3 regions of the Aurantiacibacter sp. MUD11 genome follow, and region 1 is predicted to be linked to each of the others. Evidence: predicted binding sites of a transcription regulator. Region 1 holds the regulator's gene; each other region holds the start of a gene.
What was found. Region 1 encodes LexA, which represses DNA repair genes until DNA is damaged. Its sites were predicted from a motif close to GTTCCNCNCTTGTTCT; they were not measured.

Region 1 (5,446 bases):
GAGATCAAGAAGGCCTCTCCTTCCAAAGGCTTGATTCGCGACGATTTCCGCCCTCACCAGCACGCCATGGACTATGCCGCCGGCGGTGCTGCCTGCCTTTCGGTGCTGACCGACGCGCCCTATTTCCAGGGTCACGAGGATTACCTGCTCGATGCCCGCGCCAGCTGCGCGCTGCCGGTGCTGCGCAAGGATTTCATGGTCGATCCCTGGCAGGTGGCCGAAAGCCGCGCGATCGGTGCCGATGCCATCCTGATCATCGTTGCCGCCCTGTCGGATGCGCTGATGGCGGAAATCGAGGCTGCGGCCCTCGCCATGGGCATGGACGTGCTGGTCGAAGTGCATGACGAAGAGGAGATGGAACGCGCCGCGGCCTATCTCCGCTCGCGCCTGATCGGTGTGAACAATCGCGACCTGAAGACCTTCACCACCGATCTCGCCACCACTGAGCGGCTTGCACCGCTGGCGCCGGAAGGCAGCCTGCTGGTGGGCGAAAGCGGCATCAACAGCCATGCCGATTGCCAACGTCTGGCGCAGTCCGGCGTACGCTGCTTCCTGGTCGGAGAGAGCCTGATGCGACAGGACGATGTCGAAGCTGCCACGCGGCGTTTGTTGCAAGGCTAGCGACGGGCTGCGATAGGCTTCCCGCATGAGCAAGCTCACCCATCTCGACGACAAGGGCGCTGCCCGTATGGTGAATGTCGGCGGCAAGCCCGAAACGGCTCGCAGCGCAACCGCTGCAGGCCGTATCCTCATGTCGCCTGCCACGCTGGCCGCCGTTCGCGACGGCAGCGGCCCGAAGGGAGACGTGCTGTCCGCCGCGCGCATTGCCGGCATCATGGCGGCGAAGAAGACCGGCGAACTGATCCCGCTGTGCCATCCGCTGGCGCTGGACACCGTCAGCGTGGATTTCGCCTTCGCCGAAGACTGGGTCGAGGTGACGGCCCGCGCTGCGCTGACCGGCAAGACAGGGGTCGAGATGGAGGCCCTGACGGCTGCCTCGGTCGCCCTGCTCACTCTCTACGACATGGCCAAGGCGCTGGAGAAAGGCATGGTCATCGAGAACGTCCGCCTGCTGGAGAAGACCGGCGGCAAGAGCGGCGACTGGCGCGCGGAGTAATCGCAAGGTGGCACCGCCCAAACCGATCCCGCTTGAGGAAGCTCAAGCCCGGCTGTGCAACCTGGTGTCCCCGCTTCCGGTCGAGCAGGTGCCTGTCGAACGGGCGATCGGCCGGTACCTCGCGGAAGACCTGCGCGCCCGCCGTACCCAGCCCCCGGCGGATCTGTCGGCGATGGATGGCTACGCGGTCGGCGGGGATGATCTTGCAGGTCCGTGGCGCGTGGTCGGTGAAAGTGCTGCCGGACATCCCTACCAAGGCGAGATCAGGCGCGGCGAAGCAGCCCGCATCTCGACCGGTGCGCATATGCCTGCCGGGACGGGCGCAATGCTGTTGCAGGAAAATGCGATCCGTGACGGCGACAGGCTTACCCTTTCGAACGAGGACGGCCCGACACCGCGCCATATCCGACGCGAGGGCTTCGACTTCGCTGATGGCGACCGAGTGCTTGCCGCCGGCACCCGTATCGGCCCTGCGCAACTCGCCCTGGCGATCTCTGCCGGTCACGGAGAGATCTCCGCACCAAGCCTGCCCGGGCTGGCCGTGATCGACAGCGGCGACGAACTCTGCACCGATCCTGCCAATTGCGGCCCGCACCAGATCCCGGCGAGCAACGGCCCCGCCCTTGCCGCCCTCGGCGCGTCGCTCACCTCCAACATCGTCCGGATCGGACCGGTCCGCGACCAGCTGGCTGATGTCGTCGACGCGTTCGAACGGGCATCGGAGGCCGATGTCATCGTTACCAGCGGCGGAGCATCAGTCGGCGATCACGACCTGATGAAGCCGGCGCTCGAACAATGGGGAGCGGCGATCGATTTCTGGCGCGTGGCGATCAAGCCGGGCAAGCCGCTTATGGTCGCCCGCAAGGGGCAGACCACTATCCTGGGCCTGCCGGGCAACCCCGTTTCAAGCTTCGTCACCGCCTGGCTGTTCCTGCTTCCCCTGCTGCGCAAACTGGCGGGCGCCCGCGACGTGCTGCCAAGAACCTTGCTGATGCCCTTGAGAGGGCAGCTGGAGGCTGGCGGCTCTCGGACGGAATTCCTGCGCGGCAGGATCGTCAACGGCGGTATCGAACCCATCGACGAGCGCGACAGTAGCGCCCTGCGGGCTCTCGCCGCCGCCGAAGCGCTGATCCGGCGCGATATCGCAGCTCCGGCAGTCGCGGATGGCCAACTGGTGCCGATCTATCCGCTCCAAAATGGCGGTAACGCTTGACTTGAGCGAATCTGTTTCATACTTGTTCCGTATTCGTTCCCCATGTGGAACATTGCGGAAGTGGAACATTGCGGAAGGGGTTCACCCATGTTGACTGCCAAGCAACACGAATTGCTGCTGTTCATCCATCGCCGGCTCGAAGAGTCGGGCATTTCTCCGAGTTTCGAAGAGATGAAGGAAGCGCTCGACCTGAAGAGCAAGTCGGGCGTGCACCGCCTGATTTCCGCGCTCGAGGAACGCGGCTTCATCCGCCGGCTGCCCAACCGCGCGCGCGCGCTTGAAGTGGTGAAGATGCCGGAGAACATGGGCGGCAAGGGGGCGGAGGCCGTCGCCAAGGTGACCACGCCTCCTGCCAACCAGCCTCAGGCTGCCAATGACGTGATCGAAATCCCGCTGCACGGCCGGATTGCCGCCGGTGTCCCGATCGAGGCGCTGGAAGACAGCCAGACCCTGCCCGTCCCTGCCGCGCTGCTCGGCTCGGGTGAGCATTATGCGCTCGAAGTCTCCGGCGACTCTATGGTCGAAGCGGGCATCTTCGACGGTGACTTCGCGCTGGTGAAGAAGGCCGATACTGCCCGCGACGGCGATATCGTGGTGGCACTCGTCAATGACGAGGAAGCGACGCTGAAGTACCTGTACCACGATGGCGGCAAGATCCGGCTCGATCCGGCCAATGCCGCTTACGATCCGCAGGTCTATGAAGATCGGCAGGTGAAGGTTCAGGGCAAGCTCGCGGGCCTGCTGCGCCGCTACCACTGACCTGACGCAGGGATTCTGGGCGGAGGAGGACCCCGGCGGGTTCGCCTCCGTTTGCATGTGCGCTGCGATTAATCTTTCCGCCGGCCGCGCCACCAGCCATGTTCGCCCTGCGATTGGGCGACGCTGGTTAGCCGTGGTTCCTCACCGAGGACAATTGCCAGTCCGCCGCTTTGCGACAGCATCCGGCCATCCGCCTTCAACCAGCGTGGCGCGCACGAACTCGGTAGCCAGCGATCGGACACGACGATATCGGCACGCTCGCAAGCCGCGGCCAGCGCCCGTTCGGCAACAATGTTCCGGCTGCGGCTCATCAGCAGTTCCCATTCCCGGCCACCGCGTTCCAGGGTGATGGCGCAGAAGTCGGAACTGCACCGTGCCCCCGGCCACTCGGTTAGCGGTAAAGGTTCGCCCTCGACACCGGAGAGTTCCAGCAGGTTGTCGCGGGTGAAGCTGCTGCGCGAATTGCGCAGCACCAGCAGCTGTTCGCCTTCACCGGTAATGCCGACATGGCGGCCATCGCTCGAAACCAGCACATCAGGGATCGGCGTGCGCAGCAATACCAGCGTAGCGAGTGCAGCAGGTGCCAGGCCCCATAGCCGTGCCTTGCCCCGCCACAGTGCCAGCCAGAGCCCGCCGGAAACAAACAGCAGTATCGTCGGCAGGGTCATCTGCGGGATCAGCTTCACGGCGCCGGGCTGGCTGGAGGTAAAGTGCGCAATGCCCAGCAAGAGGTCGAGCGACTGGCCTGCAAGCCACCAGGCGGGCGCTCCCAGCCCGACGAGGTCCAGCGCCAGGGCCAGCGCAATCAGCGGCATGGAGACGAAGGTCACCAGCGGAATGGCGATGACGTTGGCAAAGGCGCCGTAAACGCCCGCCCGGTGGAAGTGGAACAGCACGATCGGCATCAGCGCGACTTCGATCACGAGGCCGGTCACCAGCAACATCGTCGCGCGTCTGGCAAACCACCTCGTGCGGCTTTCCTCGCGCGTTGCCAGGAAGCGTTTTACCGGCCCCGCATTATGCAGTGCGACGATGGCGATGACGGCGGCAAAGCTCATCTGGAAGCTCGGCCCGACCAGGCTTTCCGGCCACAACAGCATCACGGCCGCCGCCGCGACCGCCACCATGCGCAAGGACAAGGGTTCACGCCCAAGGGCAAGCGCAACCAGTACCAGCAGCGCGGCAATGCAGCTGCGCACCGTCGGCACCTGCGCTCCGGTCAGCAAGGTGTAGCCGATACCGGCCAGGGCGGCGATCGCAGCGGCCGCTACTGGCAAGCGCACCCTCAGGACCAGCCATGGCCACAGGGCCAGCAGGCGGATGGCAAGCAGGTATGCTCCCGCGATAACAGCGCTGACATGCAGCCCGCTGATGGATAGCAGGTGGGTCAGCCCGGCATCGCGCATGGCATCTTCGTCCGCCTCGCCGATCGCGCCGCGGTCTCCGCTGGCGAAGGCGGCGGCAATGCTGCCGGCGGAGCCACCCAATTGCTCGCGCACATGGGCCGATAGACGCCGCTGTAATCCGGCAATCAAGGCTTCGTCGGTGTCCGGCGGCTCGATCACTGTCACCGCGCCCTGCACGCTGCCCGTGGCAGCGTATCCTTCGAACCAGGCCGTGCGCGCGAAGTCGTAGCCACCGGGCAACATGGGTGCGGCAGGCGGCATCAGTCGGGCCTGCAATTGCAGCAATGCGCCTTCGCCGAAAGCCGGATCATCCTCCTCGGACGGCACATTCACGCGGACCTTGGCTGCCTCGCCGGTGTCCGGGTGGCGGATGGCCAGGACGAGGCGCACGCGGTCCTGCGCCGGCTGCTCGATACGCTCCAGCACGCGGCCCATGAAGGTGCCCGAAACCGGTCGCTCGAAAGCCTCGGCGCCGACCAGCTCCGAGCGGGTCCATGCCAGCCCTGTCCCGAAGGCCAACAGGAGGCCGCAAGCGACCAGTGCCCCGACGAGGTGGACACGGGTCTCCCGCCCCTTCCACAAGGCCACCGCACCGATTGCGCAGAGCAGGCCTACGGCCATGCTGGCGATCCACGCGCCCGGCGTATCGAGCACGAACCAGACGCCGATCCCGGCTGCCATGGCGACTGCCATCCACGGGCCGCGATCGAAGCCGGAATCGGCCAGGAATCGCTCGGCAAACGTAGCCACGCTGGACAAAGACGCGCGCTTTCGCCAAGGCGTGTGCTGCGTCGCAGCATCGCCCTGCTCGTCCCCCATCGGGACCAATGGTGGCTGGCGCGTCGCCATGCAAATATAGGACAGGAAACAGAGGGTTATGGCAAGTTCGAGTGGTGATGGTTCTGTGCAGCGTCCGGTCGTGACGCGCTTTGCGCCCAGCCCCACCGGCTT
Region 2 (5,446 bases), 430 kb from region 1:
AGGCGCGCGACTGGTCGGGTGGCGGGACCATCCTGCTGGTCGAGGACGAGGACATGGTTCGCGCCGTGGCCGAGCGTGCTCTGGCGCGGCAAGGTTACACCATCGTCACCGCCAGCGATGGCGACGAGGGGCTGGAAATCGTCAAGTCCGGCGAGCACCAGTTCGACCTGGTGGTGACCGATGTCGTCATGCCCAGCATGGATGGCCCGGCTATGGCGCGCGAGATCCGCAAGCTGGCGCCCAGCCTGCCGGTGCTGTTCATGTCCGGCTATGCCGAAAGCCAGCTGCGCGACGAAATCGACATCGAGGCCATGCATTTCATCGCCAAGCCGTTCAGCGTGCGACAGATCGCGGACAAGGTCGCGGAAGTGCTGGTGGGCGCAGGCAAACGCAGGTAACCTGCCGACAAATCAGGTGGATGCGGGGCATTCATGACCGATACAGGTCGTGATACCTTATAACATCGATTGATCCAGAGGGAGGGACTGCCGCCATGACTTTCCGCAAGACCGCAGCCATGCTGCTCGCCGCCAGTGCCCTGGCGTTGCCCGCATCGGCCCAGCAGCCGGAGGAGACCGCGCAGGGCGATGTCTCCGTCACCATCTACCAGAACGGCCAGTCGCTGGTGCAAGACGTACGCCAGCTGAACATCCCGCGCGGCACCACCCGTATCGAGTTCCCTGACGTCTCGGCGATGATCCGCCCGGCCACGCTCAGTTTCAACGCTGCGGACACCGCGATCGTCGAGCAGAACTTCGACTTCGACCTGCTCACGCCGACCAAGCTGATGGAAAAGGCCATCGGCCAGACGGTGACCCTGCTGCGAACCAATCCCGCCACCGGTATCGAGACTCGCGAGCGGGCCGAAGTGCTTTCCACCGCAGGCGGCGTGGTGGTGCGGATCGGCGACCGGATCGAGGTGTTGCGCGACGACGGCCTGCCCGTGCGCGTGATCTTCGACGAGGTGCCGCCCAACCTGCGCGCGCGGCCCACGCTCTCCGTCACGCTCAATTCCAGCCGTTCCGGCACTCGCCCGGCCAGCATCCGCTACCTGACGCCCGGCCTCGGCTGGACTTCCGACTATGTCGCGCTGTTCGACGAGGCCAACGGCACGGTGGATATGCAGGGCTGGGTCACGCTGACCAACAATACCGGCACCACTTTCCATGCCGCCGATACGCTGCTGGTCGCCGGCAATCCCAACACCGGCTACTCGCAGCCGCGCCGCGACCTTGTGCGCCCCGGCACCGAGACGGCCGACCGCGAACGGCTGGGCGATTTCTATCTCTACCCGATCGACGGGCGCACCACGATTGCCAACGCGCAGACCAAGCAGGTGAGCTTCCTCGACGTGCAGGGCGTTCCGGCACGCCGGGTCTATTCCGCCACCGTCGGCTGGCTGACCAACCAGGAAGACCCGTCGCCGGTCGCCACCGCGATCAGCTTCAACTCCAGCCGCGAGGGCGGACTTGGCGATGCCCTGCCTGCCGGCACGGTGCGCTTCTACCAGCGCGATGCCGAGGGCAATCCGCAGTTCATCGGCGAGAACGGCATCGGCCATACGCCGATGGGCAGCACGCTGTCGCTGCGTACGGGCGATGCCTTCGACATCTACACCCAGGCCGAAATCGAGACGCGCGAGCGGATCCAGCCGGGCGAATTTGCCCGCAGCGCGCAATACCGTGTCTACGAGGACGGCGAACTGGTGCGGACCATCGAGGTCGACCGGGCGGTGACCTACTATCGCACCACCATGCGTTACACGCTCACCAACGCGAAGCCGGAGCCGGTGGAGGTGGAGCTCACGCAGCGCGGCCTCAACCGCGGCTGGTGGTCGCTCGACTACCGCATCACCGCAGAGGACGTGCCGGGCGAGCAGGTCAACTACGACAGCCGCCTGTATCGCATTACCGTGCCCGCCAATGGCGAGCGCGTGGTGCGTGTGACTTACGAGACGCGGTACTAGGAGCGGGCGCGATGGCCCGTCCGGCCTTCCTTCTCCTGCCGCTGCTGGCGCTGGCCCTGCCGGCCGAGGCGCAACAGCGCGCCGTGGTCGAGGCGTCCGAGCCGACCAGCCTGGCAGTCACCGTCTATCGCGATCCGGACCGCTATCCGGGCCAGCAGATGGAGGTCGACTGGCCACAGGGTTTCGCCATGATCAGCGAGACGCGCACGGTCACCCTGCCGCCGGGGGAATCGCGCATCCGCTTCGAAGGCGTGGCGGAAGGCATGGTGGCCGTCTCCGCCATCGTCACCGGACTGCCCGGCGGGACGATCGAGAAGAACCGCAATGCCGACCTGCTCAGCCCGGCGGCACTGGTCGATGGCACCCTGGGTAACCGCGTGCGCATCACCCGCACCAATCCCGGCACGGGGGAGGCCGAAAGCGAGAGCGCTATCGTCCGTACCCGCGCCGATGGCGGCCTCGTCCTGCAGACCGATGCCGGATACGAGGCGGTGCGCTGTTCGGGCCTGCCCGAGCGACTCACCTTCGACGAGGTGCCCGACGGCCTATCCTCGCAACCGATCTTCTCCATCGACACCCGCGATGCCACCGGCGGTACCTATACCGTCACCCTGTCCTACCTCGCCTGGGGCTTCGACTGGGAAGCCAGCTACGTCGCCACGCTGCACGAGGGGCGCGACAGCGACGACGTGCGGTTCGACCTCACCAGCTGGCTCACCATCCTCAACGACAATGGCCAGAGCTTCGAGCGCGCCGAACTGATGGCGGTGGCGGGTACGCTGAACGTCACCAGCGATTTCGAGGATCTGGCCGACCCGCCGCGTGCGCGGCCCATGCGACTGACCTGTTATCCCATCGGCAGTACGGCGGCAGGCTCGCCGATCCGCAACATCCTCCCGCCACCGCCGCCGCCTCCGGCGCCTGACATTGCCTTCGCAGATGAGGCGCGCATCGTGGTGACAGCCTCGCGCATGCCCCAGGTGATGATGGAATCGGCTGCACCGGTGGCCGTCATCGCTGGTGAGGAGCAGCTGGGTGACCTCAAGCTCTACCGCGTGCCGGTCCCGGTCGACGTCAATGCGCAGGGCCTGAAGCAGATTGCCTTCCTGCGGGAAGAGGATGTCGAGGGCGTGCTGATGTACGAAGGCAATTGTTCGCCTTGGGACAGCACCGAGGATTTCTACCCTACCAGCATGGTGCTGGAGACGGTGAACGACGAGGAGCACGGGCTGGGTCGGGCGCTGCCATCCGGCACGATTTCGATCTTCGAGCGCGGTCCGGCAGGCGAACTGCTGGTCGGCGAGGAGACCCTGCGCGACTATGCGGATGGCCAGGACGTCGACATCGACCTTGGCGAAAGCGCGCAGGTCTTCACCCGCTGTCGCTATCAAGGCAACGATCCGGACGATCCTCCTGGCAATCGCTGGCGCGAGGTGGTGGCGGAGCTGAGCAACGCCAATCCGTCCCCCGTCACCGTGCGTCTCAATATCGGTTATCCGTCGCAATGGCGCTTTCGCGGCGTGCGCGAGCGTTTGCGGAACGGCCGGCGAATCATAGAGGTCGAAGTCCCGGCCAACGGTTCGCGGGAACTGCGTTGGCGGGTACGAGAAGTTATCGATTAAGCATCGGTTTCCAGCACTTTACCCGCCCGAACTCCGCGGGATTCCGTCGATCCTACAAAATTTTTGTTCCGCTCTTGTTCTTATGGAACAAAGTGGGTACACCTGCTGCTGTTGAAGAGTTGAACACGACCCTAGTAAGCTGACGGAGGCCATGTCATGGCAGGTGCAAATCTCAAGCTCGTAGAAAAGGAATCCAACGTGGACCGTCAGAAGGCGCTTGATGCAGCGCTCGCGCAGATTGACCGCGCATTCGGCAAGGGCTCGGCGATGAAGCTGGGCCAGAAGGAAGCGATGAACGTGGAGTCGATCTCCACCGGTTCGCTCGGCCTGGACATTGCGCTGGGCATCGGCGGCCTGCCCAAGGGGCGCGTGATCGAGGTCTACGGTCCGGAAAGCTCGGGCAAGACCACGCTGGCGCTGCACGTGATCGCAGAGGCGCAAAAGGCCGGCGGTACCGCTGCCTTCGTCGATGCCGAGCACGCGCTGGACCCGGTCTATGCCAAGAAGCTGGGCGTCGATATCGACGAACTGGTGGTGTCGCAGCCCGACACGGGCGAGCAGGCGCTGGAAATCACCGATACGCTGGTGCGCTCCAACGCGATCGACGTGCTGGTGGTCGACTCGGTCGCCGCGCTGGTGCCGCGCGCCGAGATCGAAGGCGAGATGGGCGACAGCCACGTCGGCCTGCAGGCTCGCCTGATGTCGCAGTCGCTGCGCAAGCTGACCGGTTCGATCAACCGTTCCAAGTGCATGGTGATCTTCATCAACCAGCTGCGCATGAAGATCGGCGTCATGTACGGGAATCCGGAAACGACGACCGGTGGTAACGCCCTCAAGTTCTACGCTTCGGTCCGCCTCGACATTCGCCGCACCGGCCAGATCAAGGACCGGGACGAGGTGATCGGCAACTCCACCCGCGTGAAGGTGGTGAAGAACAAGGTCGCCCCGCCGTTCAAGCAGGTCGAATTCGACATCATGTATGGCGAGGGCATTTCCAAGATCGGCGAGATCCTGGACCTTGGCGTGAAGGCCGGCGTGGTCGAGAAGTCCGGCTCGTGGTTCAGCTACGACAGCGTGCGGATCGGCCAGGGCCGTGAAAACGCCAAGACCTTCCTCAAGGAAAACCCCGAAGTTTGCGACAAGTTGGAAGCCGCCATTCGCGGTAAGACCGACGAGGTCGCCGAGGAGATGATGACGGGTCCGGACGCGGACTCGGAAGACTGATCCTCAAGAAGGCCGGACCCACGGCCTTGCGAAACCGGAGCCGGCGCGGTGGCAACCCCAGCCACCAACGCCGGCTTCTTCGCATTTGGGGAATTGAATGACCTGGCTGCCCGCGATACCGCTTCTCTTCCGCAGGAAAGAGGAACGGCATGGTAGACAAGAGCGAATGGCAGGGGCGTAGCGGTGATACCTGGGCTGCCGAGTGGCGCCGCACCGACCAGAGCTTCTCGCGCCTGACCGAACGCCTGCTCGAACGCACCCGCGAATATTCCTTCGACCGCGTGCTTGATGTCGGGTGCGGTGCCGGAGAATTGTCGATGGCTATCGCACGCGGCCGGCCCCGCGTGCAGGTTAAGGGTGTCGATGTATCGCCGCAGTTGGTCGAAGTTGCTCGCCAGCGGGCAGAGAACCTTGCCAATGTCGAATTCGTCTTGTCCGACGCCGCCGTCTGGGAGGGCGATGAAACGACTGCCCCGCAGCTGCTCGTCTCACGGCATGGGGTGATGTTCTTCGACGATCCTCCCGCTGCTTTCGCCAACCTTGCCCGACAGGCAGCCCCGGGCGCAAACCTGATCTTTTCCTGCTTCCGGCCGGTGAAGGAGAATCCCTTCTTCACTGAGGTCATGCGCCTGTT
Region 3 (5,446 bases), 1.2 Mb from region 1:
TCGGTGCTTTCGCCCGCGTTCAGCTCGTACTTGGCGGCATCGGAGGTGTTGTCCGCTTCCACTCCGCCAGCGAAACCGGCGCGCTGCACGCTCTTCGAGCGCAGGTAGTAGAGCGACTTGATGCCCTTCTCCCAGGCCTGGAAGTGCAGCATCATCAGGTCCCACTTGTCGACGTCGGCCGGGATGAACAGGTTCAGCGACTGTGCCTGGTCGATGAAGGGCGCGCGGTCGGCGGCGAATTCGAGCAGCCAGCGCTGGTCGATTTCGAAGCTGGTCTTGAACGCGGCCTTTTCATCGTCATTGAGGAAGTCGAGGTGCTGGACACTGCCGCCCTTCTCCAGGATCGAGTTCCACACCGCGGTGGAGTTCTTGCTCTTCTTGTCGAGGATCTTTTCCAGATAGGGGTTCTTCACCACGAAGCTGCCGGACAGCGTCTTGTGGGTGTAGATGTTCGCCGGGATCGGCTCGATGCAGGCGCTGGTGCCGCCGCAGATGATGGAGATCGACGCGGTCGGCGCGATTGCCATCTTGCAGCTGAAGCGTTCCATCGCCCCCATTTCCTCGGCGTCCGGGCACGGCCCGCGTTCCTTGGCCAGCATCATGCTGGCCTCGTTCGCCTTGGCGTTGATGTGCTTGAACATCTTCAGGTTCCACACCTTCGCCATCGGGCTTTCGAAGCCGATGCCCTTGGACTGCAGGAAGGAGTGGAAGCCCATTACGCCCATGCCGACGGAGCGTTCGCGCATGGCCGAGTACTTGGCGCGTGCCATCTCTTCGGGGGCACGGTCGATATAGTCCTGCAGCACGTTGTCGAGGAAGCGCATGACGTCCTCGATGAACTGCTTGTCGCCGTTCCACTCATCCCACTTTTCGAGGTTGAGCGAGGACAGGCAGCACACCGCCGTGCGATCGTTGCCGAGGTGGTCGACACCGGTCGGCAGGGTGATCTCGCTGCACAGGTTCGAGGTGGAAACCTTCAGGCCCAGATCGCGGTGATGCTTGGGCATCATGCGGTTCACCGTGTCGGAGAACACGATGTAGGGCTCGCCCGTGGCGAGGCGGGTCTCGACCAGTTTCTGGAACAGGCTGCGGGCATCGACTTCGCCGCGTACGCTGCCGTCCTTGGGGGACTTCAGCTGGAACTTCTCGCCGGCGCGCACCGCTTCCATGAATTCGTCGGTCAGCAGCACGCCGTGGTGCAGGTTCAGCGCCTTGCGGTTGAAGTCGCCCGAAGGCTTGCGGATTTCGAGGAACTCCTCGATCTCCGGGTGGTGGATGTCGATGTAGCAGGCGGCCGAGCCACGGCGCAGCGAGCCTTGCGAGATCGCCAGCGTCAGGCTGTCCATCACGCGCACGAAGGGGATGATGCCGCTGGTCTTGCCGTTCAGGCCCACCGGCTCGCCGATGCCGCGGACATTGCCCCAGTAGGTGCCGATGCCGCCGCCCTTGGAGGCCAGCCAGACGTTCTCGTTCCAGGTGCCGACGATGCCGTCGAGGCTGTCCGACACGGAGTTGAGGTAGCAGGAAATCGGCAGGCCGCGGTTGGTGCCGCCGTTCGACAGCACCGGCGTTGCCGGCATGAACCACAGGTTCGAGATGTAGTCGTAGAGGCGCTGCGCGTGCTCCTCGTCGTCGGCGTAGGCATCGGCGACGCGGGCGAACAGGTCCTGGTAGCTTTCGTTGGGCAGCAGGTAACGGTCGGTCAGCGTTGCCTTGCCGAATTCTGTCAGGTTGGCGTCGCGCGCGGGGTCCGTCTTGATGTCGAAGCGGCGCGGATTGACCTTCTTGGAATCGTCCTTGGCCGCGGCAGCCTTGGCGGCAGCGGCCAGCGCCTCGGTCGCCGCGGTTTCGGCCGCGTCATTCACCAGCGCTTCGCTGCCGGCGTCCTTCTTTTCCATATCCATTGCCTTTGCGCCCGTATCTTTCGCTGCAGCGGAATTCGCGCGGCCCTTGGCAGGCGCTGCCTTCGTTTCGCTCTCGCCTGCAGTATTCTCGTCCAGCCCCATTGCCGCCTCGTCCGTGTTGCGAAATTCCATCTGGCCTCAATCCCCGTCGTTGCTGCGGGCTGCGGCCGTGATCCAAAGCCGTATGCCCCTCACATGTTCCACATGTGTTCGACTCGAAACCGGCAAGCTGCCAGTCTAGCGGAGCACATGCATCGGCGGGAAATTACTTATCCCCGCCTGCCCACAATCGCTCCACCGGGGTGTCCACAAGAGCGACTCCTCGCCTGTGCGCACAAGGTAGGGTGCGAAGGCTCGAAATCTAGGTCTAGTAGGTCCCCCCGGCAGGTCGACCACCACCCCTTGTGAATCAGCAACGACTCGCACGCAAGAGGGTTAAGATGGAATCAATGCCGTCATGAACGCGATCGGCAGGTGTATCGCCCGAACAATACGGCGCGACGCGTGGAGTTTCCTCGGCTTGCGGGGTGCGCAAGAGGCAAAATCAATCTGCGGAAAAAAAGCTGTGCAAGCGCGACATGGCGAATCAATCGAATCGTAACGCGCAATATTGCATCAGCGTGTCATCGCGACCCGGGTCTGCCGATGGCGCTCGGGCCGTGCATATGGCATGATTGGAAAAACGCGAACGCCAAGAGGTACATCATGGTCGCAATGTTCAAGGCGCTGCCTTTCGGGATCTTCCTGACGCTGGTCATCGCGCTGTTCATCGGGTCCGGCGGATCGTCGGGCGGGATGCTTTCGGTGTTCCCCTTCGACGTGACCGTGGCGGAACTGGGCCTCGACTTCCGGCTCTACTGGAGCTGGACGCTGTTCCTCGCCGGCACCGGCCTGGCCTTCGCCATCATCCTGATGATGGAGTGAGGCAGCACGCGCCGCTGCCACAGCCACACCGCCAGGCCAATTCCCGCCAGCGCCGCCGGACCCCATGACAGCTGCAACAGCTGGATGGCGGGAAAGTGCACCGCGTAGAGCGGGAAGGAGATCGCACCCAGCATGGTGGCAGCCTCCTGCACCTTCGCCGAATCGAAACGCGCTGCCATGCCGCCGAACATCATCAGCGGGGCAAGCAGCAGGATGAAGGCGAGCGGGGCCCACTCCCACGGCCATATCCACACGGCGAGGACATAGGCGGGAAGCGCCAGGAAGGCGGCGGCGAAGGGTACGCGCACCGGCGGCGAATCGCCCCAGAGACGATAGATCAGGATGCCCAGCGTATAGGCCGTGCCGACGCGCAGCAGCACCAGCCAGTGATACTCGGCAAAGCCGCCGCGCGGGAAACCGGCAAGGGCAATCGCCCAGCCCAGGCCCAGCGCGCAGAGGACCGCGACCAGCAGCAGCCCGCGCTTGCCCAGTCGTGCCAGCCCCAGCCCGTGAACGGCATTGGCGACCAGTTCGTAGACGATCGACCACAGCGGCAGGTTGAGCAGGTATGGCGCGGCAGCGACATTGAATGCCGGCAGCATGGCCAGCATCAGCACATAGGCAAGGCCCAGCTCGCCCGAAAAGCCGTAGCGTCCCAGCGCCGCCAGCAATCCGAGAGAGGTGCCCAGCGCCATCCAGCCCCACAGCCGTTGGTATCGCTTCGCGAAGAAGCGCCAGCCACCCAGCGAACCGTCACGCAGCCGCGACTCGTAGGTCCGCGCCATGACGAAGCCCGACAGCATGAAGAAGAAGTCCACCGCGAGGTGCGCGCCGTGGATCGGCAGTCCCAGGTGGAACAGCACGACGACGATGGCGGCGAGTCCGCGCAGGGCATCAAGGCCAAGAAGACGTTGATCCATGGCCGCACCATGCGCAGCCGCGGTTCAATAGCGGCTGAGCAAGCAACGCTAAGCAACACGACAAACAAGTGCGGTTAACCGCAAACTTACCCTCTTCCAGCCGCTGCGGGGCAACACCATACGCTCGACCGGTGATTTAGTGGATTAGTCGAATACCACACCCCCTGACACTGCCGCCCGGCTAGAACACCGGCGATAGTCTTTCCGGCAACCAGGGAACCCGCCGCCATGCGCTACACCATTTCCACTCTCGCACTTGCCATCAGCACGCCTGCCGTGGCGCAGGACGTGGCCCTGCCCGACCTTGTCGAGTGGGGTGGCTCGGCAGCTGCCATTGAAGCCGCGCTGGAAGGCAAGTGCGCCAACGGCCTGACCGTGCGCGACATCGATACTCCCTTCCTGCCTGATACCGAGCAGCAGGTGCAGATCGATTGCGACGGGCTGGAGCACTTTGGTGCCCCACGCTGGGCCGAGTTCGTGATTGGCGACGATCGCCTGCAGATGCTGTGGATCATGGTCGACAGCGAGGAGGAGGACAGCGCCATCGAAGCCATGCGCGCCGCCTATGGCGAGCCGACGGCAGAGAGCGAAATGTTCGTCGCCTTTGCCGATGCCAATACCGCCTGGCGCACCGAGCCGGCCGAGTTCCTGTATTACTCGCCCGAGCTGGCCGAAGCGATGAGCGCCTGGTTCGCTTCGACGGGTGGGTGAGACGTCCGTGTAGCGCTTTGGACGGCGCTACGGCACCAGCACGGTGTCGCACGCAACGTCATCGGTTTCGGGATAGTCGAGCGTGTAGTGCAGGCCGCGGCTTTCGTGGCGCTTCAGCGCGCTCTGCACGATCAGGTGCGCACACTGGTGCAGGTTGCGCAGTTCGATGAGGTCGGTGGTCACGCGGAAGTGACCGTAATAGTCGTCGATCTCGCTCGCCAGCAGCGAGATGCGGTGCGCTGCGCGCTCCAGCCGCTTGGTGGTGCGCACGATGCCGACATAGTTCCACATGAACCGGCGGATCTCGGTCCAGTTCTGCTTGATGATGACCTCTTCGTCGGAATCGGTCACGCGGCTTTCGTCCCACTCCCGGATGGCGGGCGGGTCGACGAAGCTGTCCCAATGCTCAAGGATGTCGCGCGCCGCCGCTTCGCCGAAAACGAAGCATTCGAGCAGCGAATTGGAGGCGAGGCGATTGGCGCCGTGCAATCCGCTTTCGGTGCATTCGCCCGCGGCATAAAGGCCGGGTAGGTCGGTGCGACCGTTGAGGTCGATCACGATGCCGCCGCAGGTGTAATGCTGCGCGGGGACGACCGGGATCGGCCCCTTGGTCATGTCGATGCCCAGCCCCATAAGCTTCTCGTGGATGGTCGGGAAATGCCCGGTCACGAAGTCGGCCGGCATGTGGCTGATGTCGAGATGGACATAGTCGAGGCCGTAGCGCTTGATCTGGTCGTCGATCGCGCGGGCGACCACGTCGCGCGGGGCCAGTTCCATGCGCTCGGGATCGTAGTCTTCCATGAAGCGGTGGCCGGTTTCCGGGTGGAACAGCCGCCCACCCTCGCCGCGCACGGCTTCGGTGATCAGGAAGTTCTTGACCTCGAGATTGTAGAGGCAGGTCGGGTGGAACTGCATCATCTCCATGTTGGAGACGCGCGCGCCCGCCCGCCAGGCCATGGCGATGCCGTCGCCCGTCGCGCCGCGCGG

Region 2: recA (recombinase RecA) is a predicted target of LexA. The motif match lies at 3,654-3,669, and genes of this name have one in related genera.
Region 3: OZN62_RS08175 (ribonucleoside-diphosphate reductase subunit alpha) is a predicted target of LexA. The motif match lies at 2,102-2,117, and genes of this name have one in related genera.

Annotation. Positions count from the first base shown of each region.
Region 1 covers NZ_CP114054.1:474,643-480,088, forward strand. Annotated here, with positions in the region: gene trpC (indole-3-glycerol phosphate synthase TrpC) at 1-621, shown strand, start outside; gene moaC (cyclic pyranopterin monophosphate synthase MoaC) at 647-1,117, shown strand; gene OZN62_RS02365 (molybdopterin molybdotransferase MoeA) at 1,125-2,330, shown strand; gene lexA (transcriptional repressor LexA) at 2,418-3,089, shown strand; gene OZN62_RS02375 (ComEC/Rec2 family competence protein) at 3,158-5,344, opposite strand; gene gltX (glutamate--tRNA ligase) at 5,373-5,446, shown strand, end outside.
Region 2 covers NZ_CP114054.1:43,763-49,208, forward strand. Annotated here, with positions in the region: gene OZN62_RS00205 (response regulator) at 1-398, shown strand, start outside; gene OZN62_RS00210 (DUF4139 domain-containing protein) at 494-1,966, shown strand; gene OZN62_RS00215 (DUF4139 domain-containing protein) at 1,978-3,588, shown strand; gene recA (recombinase RecA) at 3,745-4,812, shown strand; gene OZN62_RS00225 (class I SAM-dependent methyltransferase) at 4,962-5,446, shown strand, end outside.
Region 3 covers NZ_CP114054.1:1,637,782-1,643,227, forward strand. Annotated here, with positions in the region: gene OZN62_RS08175 (ribonucleoside-diphosphate reductase subunit alpha) at 1-2,036, opposite strand, end outside; gene OZN62_RS08180 (hypothetical protein) at 2,610-2,828, shown strand; gene OZN62_RS08185 (acyltransferase family protein) at 2,759-3,748, opposite strand; gene OZN62_RS08190 (hypothetical protein) at 3,977-4,459, shown strand; gene nadB (L-aspartate oxidase) at 4,487-5,446, opposite strand, start outside.